One region of the Acidihalobacter prosperus genome, then DNA from elsewhere that is predicted to be linked to it. Evidence: predicted binding sites of a transcription regulator. Region 1 holds the regulator's gene; the other holds the start of a gene.
The links. Region 1 encodes FliA, which starts transcription of late flagellar genes. Its sites were predicted from a motif close to GCTAAAGTTNNNNNNNNNNCNGCCGATA; they were not measured.

Region 1 (3,408 bases):
GGGTCCGTCGCTGTCGGCATTGATACGCGCCGGTCTGCCGCTGAGTTATCTGGGTACGGGGCAGCGGGTGGCCGAAGATCTCGAGCCGGCCAGAGTGCAGCGCATCGTCAGCCAGGCGCTGGCCTTGGTCAAACGCCGGGAAAGAGAGCCGTCGGCGAACGGCAGGCGGGGACAACACATGGGAAGCGATCGATATGCTTATGTCGGGTGAGGCGGTGGACCAGGCCGAAGGCTTGAAGCGCGTGCGCGAGTCGCGGCCGGTGCGGGTGATGGCGGTGGCCAGCGGCAAGGGCGGCGTCGGCAAGACCAACGTATCCGTCAATCTCGCAGTGGCGCTGGCGGGTCGCGGCCGCGAGGTCATGCTCATGGACGCCGATCTCGGTCTTGCCAATGTGGACGTCATGCTGGGCCTGCAGCCGAGGGTCAATCTTTCCCACGTGATGAGCGGTGAATGCACGCTCGACGAGATTCTGGTCAGCGGCCCACGCGGCATACACGTGGTGCCGGCGGCGTCCGGCATTTCGCACATGGCCGATCTCACCCAGGCGGAACATGCCGGTCTGATTCGCGCCTTCAGCGAATTGAGCCTGCCCTTGGACGTGCTGATCGTCGATACGCCTGCGGGTATTTCGGAGGACGTGGTCAGTTACACGCGCGCGGCTCAGGACGTGATCGTGGTCGTCTGCGACGAGCCTGCTTCGATGACCGATGCCTACGCACTGATCAAGGTGCTCAGCCGCGAACATCAGATCGAGCGCTTCCACGTGCTGGCCAATCGCGTTCGCGACGAGCAGGAGGGCAGCGCCCTGTACCGCAAGATGGCGGCGGTGTGCAGCCGTTTTCTCGATGTGACCCTGCATTATTTCGGCGCCGTGCCCGAAGACCCGCTGCTGCGGCAGGCGGTGCAGCGCCAGGCGGCGGTAGTCGAGCTCTATCCTGGCGGTCCGGCCGGCAGGGCATTCAAGAATCTGGCAGCCAAGGCCGATAATCTACCCAGGCAGATGGGTTCGCGTGGGCATCTGGAGTTTTTCGTGGAGCGTCTGGTGCATGCGCCGGCGCCTGCCGACCTGCAGTGGGCGGATTGAATATGTACCCTGTGCGCGAGGCCGCCGATGTCGACCGCCTGGTGGCCGAGCATGCCCCCATGGTCAAGCGGATCGCCTACCACCTGATTCACCGCCTGCCGCCGAACGTGCAGCTGGACGATCTGGTGCAGACGGGAATCGTCGGTTTGATCGAGGCGGCGAAGCATTACAATGCCGGGCAGGGTGCGAGCTTCGAAACCTATGCGGGTATCCGCGTGCGCGGCGCCATGCTCGACGAGGTGCGTCGAAACGATTGGGCGCCGCGCTCCGTGCATCGCAAGGCGCGTGAAATATCGTCTGCGCTCAGAACGGTCGAAAATCGGCTCGGGCGCGCCGCCCGCGCGACTGAAGTCGCCAGCGAGATGGGCGTGTCGCTGGAGGAATACCACCGGCTGCTGCGCGAAGCGACGGGGTATCAGGTCTTCAGCTTCGAGGAGGCCTTCGGCGACGGTGAGGATGAGGACGGGCACGATGGCGCCCGTACCGGGGATGCGCGAATGTCCGGGCCGTTCGATCAGCTCTCGGGCGAGCGTTTCCGGCAGGCGCTGGCCAGGACGATCGGCTCGTTGCCGGAACGCGAGGCCCTGGTGCTGTCGCTGTATTATGACGAGGAACTGAACTTGCGCGAAATCGGGGAGGTGCTGGGCGTGTCGGAATCGAGAGTGTCACAGATCCACAGCCAGGCACTGATGCGGTTGCGGGCGAGGATGGTCGACTGGCGGACCTGATGGTGCCGCCGGGGTTAGGCAGGTTGAATCTCAAGGAGTGTTTTCGTGGATAAGAACATGCAGATTCTCATCGTGGACGATTTTTCCACGATGCGGCGCATCATCAAAAACCTGCTGCGAGAGCTGGGTTTCAATAATACAGCCGAGGCCGACGATGGCAGCACGGCGCTGCCGATGTTGCAATCGGGGAAATTCGATTTTCTGGTGACGGACTGGAACATGCCGATCATGCCAGGCATCGAGCTGCTCAAGGCCGTGCGCGCCGATCCGAAGCTGGCCAAGCTGCCGGTGCTGATGGTGACGGCCGAGGCACGCCGCGATCAGATCGTCGAGGCGGCGCAGGCCGGCGTTAACGGATATGTGGTCAAACCCTTTTCCGCTGAGACGCTCAAGGAAAAGATCGACAAGATTTTTGAGCGAATCGAAGGTTGAGGCGGATACGGGAGAGACGCAGCCGTGGATAAGAACGAGGACGACAAGCAGGGTGGACCGGGCAACGACGACCGACTGGTGCTGGCGCGCCTGCTCGTGTCCGCCCTGGAAGCTGGCGACGAAGGACCGGTCGGCGATTTGCTGTCATCGCTGGGCGTGCAACAGGATCGAACGCTTTTCAACGAGTTGGGGCGGCTCACGCGCGATCTGCACGAGGCACTGAACAATTTCCGGCTCGACTCGCGGGTGATCGAAATCACGCATGAGGAAATCCCCAACGCTAAAGAAAGGCTCAGTTATGTCGTTACGCTGACAGAGCAGGCGGCGCATCGCACACTGAACGCGATCGAAGACAGCATGCCGCGCCTGACGGAGCTGAGCCAGCGTGCCGAGTCCCTTTCCGAGGGCTGGTCCAAGTTTAAGCGGCGGGAGTTGAGCGTGGAGGAGTTCCGTGAGCTGGGCGGGTCTCTGGACGACTTTCTGGCCGATGTCAAACAACAAATTTCGGCCGTTTCCACTCAGCTTTCGGATGTGATGATGGCTCAGGACTTCCAGGATCTCACCGGTCAGGTGATCCGCAGGGTGATCGAACTGGTGCAGGAGGTCGAGGAGGGTCTGGTCGGTATCGTCAAGGTGGCGAGCGAGCGCCTTCTGAAGATGGAGGGCAAGCAGGTTGCTGAAACGCCAGCCGACGAATCCAGCGGCAAGGGTTTCGGCCCCGCCGTTCCCGGCGTGGACAAGGCAGGTATCGTGAGCGGGCAGGACGAAGTCGATGACCTGCTCTCCAGCCTGGGCTTCTGAACGTCGTGCGCGGGCCGCACGCATGATAACCATATTCCCCAAAGGGCCCAGGAGACGACATGAGCATGGGTGCTGACGACGAACTGCTGCAGGATTTCCTGGTCGAGGCCGGCGAGATCCTCGACGGGCTCGGCGGGCAATTGCTCGAGCTTGAGCAGAATCCAGCGGATGCCGATCTGCTCAACGCGATTTTTCGCGGTTTCCATACGATCAAGGGCGGCGCCGGTTTTCTGGCACTCACGCCGCTGGTTGACGTGTGCCATCACGCCGAGGACGTGTTCAATCAATTGCGCCAGGGTGAGCGCACGGTGGACGGCGACCTCATGGACGTCATCCTCGCCGTGCTCGATGCGTTGAACGTG
Region 2 (3,408 bases), on a different contig from region 1:
CGGCCCTGGGCATGCTGCCGACCGCGCTCGGCTGGGGACTCGGCGCCGCACCCGAGCAGGGGCTCGCCATCGTCGTGCTCGGCGGCGTGCTGTGGAGCTCGCTGCTGAGCACCAATCTGCTGCCCGCGCTTTATCTGCGCTGGGGGCGTCGGCAGTCGGCATAGCGGGAAGGGATGGATTGCCCGCCCCCTCGTCTTGTGATAATAATTCTCATTCTTATAAAATAAGACGACCGAAACCCATGCACATGAATACCCGTCTCCTGCGCCGGCTTTGCCTGGCGCCGCTCGTTCTTGCGGCCGGCGCCGCAGCCGCCACCCCGTCGCTCGACACCAGTCTCATCTGGAACAACGAGGCCGTCTACACCCCTGACGGTGCCCTGCGCGCCGGCACCACCTACGACAGCATGCTGCTGGCCGCGCTGGACGCAGGCACCGGCGATGCCGGCGCGCACAGCAGCGTGCACCTGTCCTTCCTCGCCGTGCGCAGCGGCCTGCCCAGCGGCCGCTACATCGGCGATTTTCAGACCGCCTCCAATATCGAGGCCCCGGACGCCACTCGACTCTACAGCGCCTGGTATCGACAAACTTGGTCGCACGCCAACAGCCTGCAGATTGGTCTGATCGACCTCAACACCCTATTCGACGTGACCGATGCCGCCGGCTTGCTGCTCAACGCCTCCTTCGGACTCGATCCGACGCTCAGCGGCAACCTGCCCGTCTCCACCTATCCGGAACCGGGTTACGGCCTCGTCTACGGCCGCAGACAGGGCGCGCTGACCTTGCACGCCGGTCTATTCCAGGCAGACCCCGGCCAGCGCATGCGGCCGCTCGGCAACGGCGCACTGACCATTGTCGAGCTCGACTACGGCTACGGCGCGGAAGCGCCCACGCAGATCGGCATCGGGCTGTGGCGTTACCGTCAGCCGGACACCGCGCTCGCAGCCACCGCGCTCGACGGCGGCTACCTCAATCTATCGCAGGCCCTTAACGGCCCGGGGACGCGTCATGTCCGCGCGTTTCTGCGTCTGGGGCTGGCGCCAGGCGGCGACAGCACGGTGCCGCGCCATCTCAGTCTGGGGGTCGACGTTTCCGCGCCACTGGCATCGCGGCCGGACGATCATTTCTCCCTCGGCATGACGCGTGCCGACCTGCGCGGCCTGCGGGCGTAAACCGCCATCGAGGCGACCTATCAGCTTGCGCTGGACCGGCGCTTCGCGCTGCAGCCGGACATCCAGTACATCCGCAACGTGGCCGGCACTGCCCGCGACGCCACCGTGCTGCTGCTGCGCCTGCAAATGGCACTGGATTGATCTATAAGCCTGCGTAACGGCTCACAAAACACAACGATAATCCGGCATTAAAGGATTTTTATGGCAAGCCGATAAGCTGCATGAGTATCGCGTACCCGTACCGCCGGGGGGGGTAGCTCGACAGGTCACCGCGGTGCGGAAAGCGCATAACCCACCATAAGAAAGGAACCGCCATGACCCTAATGGTCCGCACCATCTCCGCGCGCATCATGGCCAGCGTCGGCGTCGCCGCCCTCTTCGCCATCACCGCCGTGCTCACGCCCGTCTGGTTCGGCAGCATCATCAAGCGCGACACCCTGCGCAGCGATCAGGAAGCCACGCTGCTGCAGACGCTGGAACACATGAACAGCGCCACCCTGCGCACCGGCGTCGCGATACGCGACAACGTACTCAACATGAATCTTTCGCGCACCGGCGGCATGGACCCCAAGCAGGTCGAAAAACTGATGAAGGACAGTATCGACGGCAAATACGTCGCGGCCGCGCGTCGCTACGTGGACGACGCCGACAAGTCCTACCGGCAGGCCGAGGCCATCGTGGCCGACTACCCGGAATTCAAGGAAAAGCTCGACCAGATCGGCGTGCTCTGGGCGCAGAGCAAAGCCGACTACGAGCAGACCATCGAACGTCTGAAATCGCTGCAGTTCGCCGCCGCCCAAAGCGAGCTGGTGACCGTCGCCTATCCGGAATCCGAGGAAATCGACCGCCAGTTAACCGCGTTGATCAAGCAGGTGCAGGCGCGGGCAACCCAAGACAAGGAACAGGTGCTCCACGATCTGCAGGTCTCCAAGATACTCAGTCTGAGCCTGCTCATGCTGGCCCTGCTCGTGGGCGCGAGCCTCATCGGCGCGGCCGTGTTGAGCATGCGCAAGCGCCTGTGCACCGCCGTCAGCACCATGCGCGACATCGCCCAGGGAGAGGGCGACCTGACCCGCCGCATGAGTACCCGCGGACAGGACGAACTGGACCAGCTCGCCGATGCATTCAACCAGTTCGTGGAGCGTATCCAGAAGGTCGTCAGCCAGGTGGCTGGGTCCACCGCGCAGCTTGCCGCGGCGGCCGAGGAGCTCTCCGCCACCAGCGAGGAAACCAATCGCCACGTCGGCAGCCAGCAAAGCGAAACCGAACAGGTGGCCGCGGCGATGAACGAAATGTCCTCCACCGTGCAGGAAGTCGCGAAAAACGCCAACGACGCGGCACGGGCCGCGCAGGATGCCAGCGGCGCCACCACGAAAGGGCAGAAGGTGGTCGGCAGCACCATCCAGGCGATCAGTCAGCTCGCCGACGAGGTCGAACGCACCGCCGAGGTCATCCATGCGCTCGAGGGCGACAGCGCGCAGATCGGGCGCGTGCTGGAAGTGATCAGCGGGATTTCGGAACAGACCAATCTGCTGGCGCTGAACGCGGCGATCGAGGCGGCGCGCGCGGGCGAGCAGGGCCGAGGCTTTGCCGTGGTGGCGGACGAGGTGCGCACCCTGGCCAAACGCACGCAGGACTCAACCGAGGAAATCCGCGGCATGATCGAGCGCCTGCAGGCAGGCTCGAAGGGTGCGGTGGAAGCCATGGCCTCCGGGCGCGAACGCGCCCAGGCAAGCGTGACGCAGGCCCAGGAGGCGGGCACCTCGCTCGACGAGATCGGCACCTCGGTGGCGCGCATCAACGACATGAATGCGCTGATCGCAAGCGCCGCAGAGGAACAGTCCACCGTCGCCGAGGAAATCAACCGCAACATCAGCAACATCAGCCACTCGACCGACCAGACGGCCGCCGGCGCGCAACAGACCGCGAGCGCCAGCGAGGAACTCGCCAAGCTATCGGCCGAGCTGCAGTCGCTGGTCAACCAGTTCAAGATCTGATTCCCGCCCGCGGCCGGCCTCAGGGCCGGCCGCGTCGGCGCCAGCCGGATTTCATTCCCTTCCCACGGAACCTTTTCCCCCGTCTCCGCGTGTCTTGGGATAAGCGCGACGCAAGCGCGCCGACATCATCACAAGACAACACGTCCAGGAGACCGACACCATGAACAAACTCTCGCATACGCGCCATCTGCTCATCGCCCTGATCGCCGCCTTCGGCGTCAATCTCGCGGCCCTGGGCGC

Region 2: THPRO_RS14115 (methyl-accepting chemotaxis protein) is a predicted target of FliA. The motif match lies at 1,359-1,386, and genes of this name have one in related genera.

What each region holds. Positions count from the first base shown of each region.
Region 1 is NZ_JQSG02000002.1:83,971-87,378, reverse strand. Features, by position in the region: gene flhF (flagellar biosynthesis protein FlhF) at 1-211, shown strand, start outside; gene THPRO_RS04345 (MinD/ParA family protein) at 201-1,085, shown strand; gene THPRO_RS04340 (RNA polymerase sigma factor FliA) at 1,088-1,813, shown strand; gene THPRO_RS04335 (chemotaxis response regulator CheY) at 1,871-2,245, shown strand; gene THPRO_RS04330 (protein phosphatase CheZ) at 2,270-3,046, shown strand; gene THPRO_RS04325 (chemotaxis protein CheA) at 3,106-3,408, shown strand, end outside.
Region 2 is NZ_JQSG02000006.1:716,994-720,401, reverse strand. Features, by position in the region: gene THPRO_RS14125 (efflux RND transporter permease subunit) at 1-164, shown strand, start outside; partial or broken gene THPRO_RS14120 (carbohydrate porin) at 242-1,312, shown strand; gene THPRO_RS14115 (methyl-accepting chemotaxis protein) at 1,486-3,168, shown strand; gene THPRO_RS14110 (hypothetical protein) at 3,329-3,408, shown strand, end outside.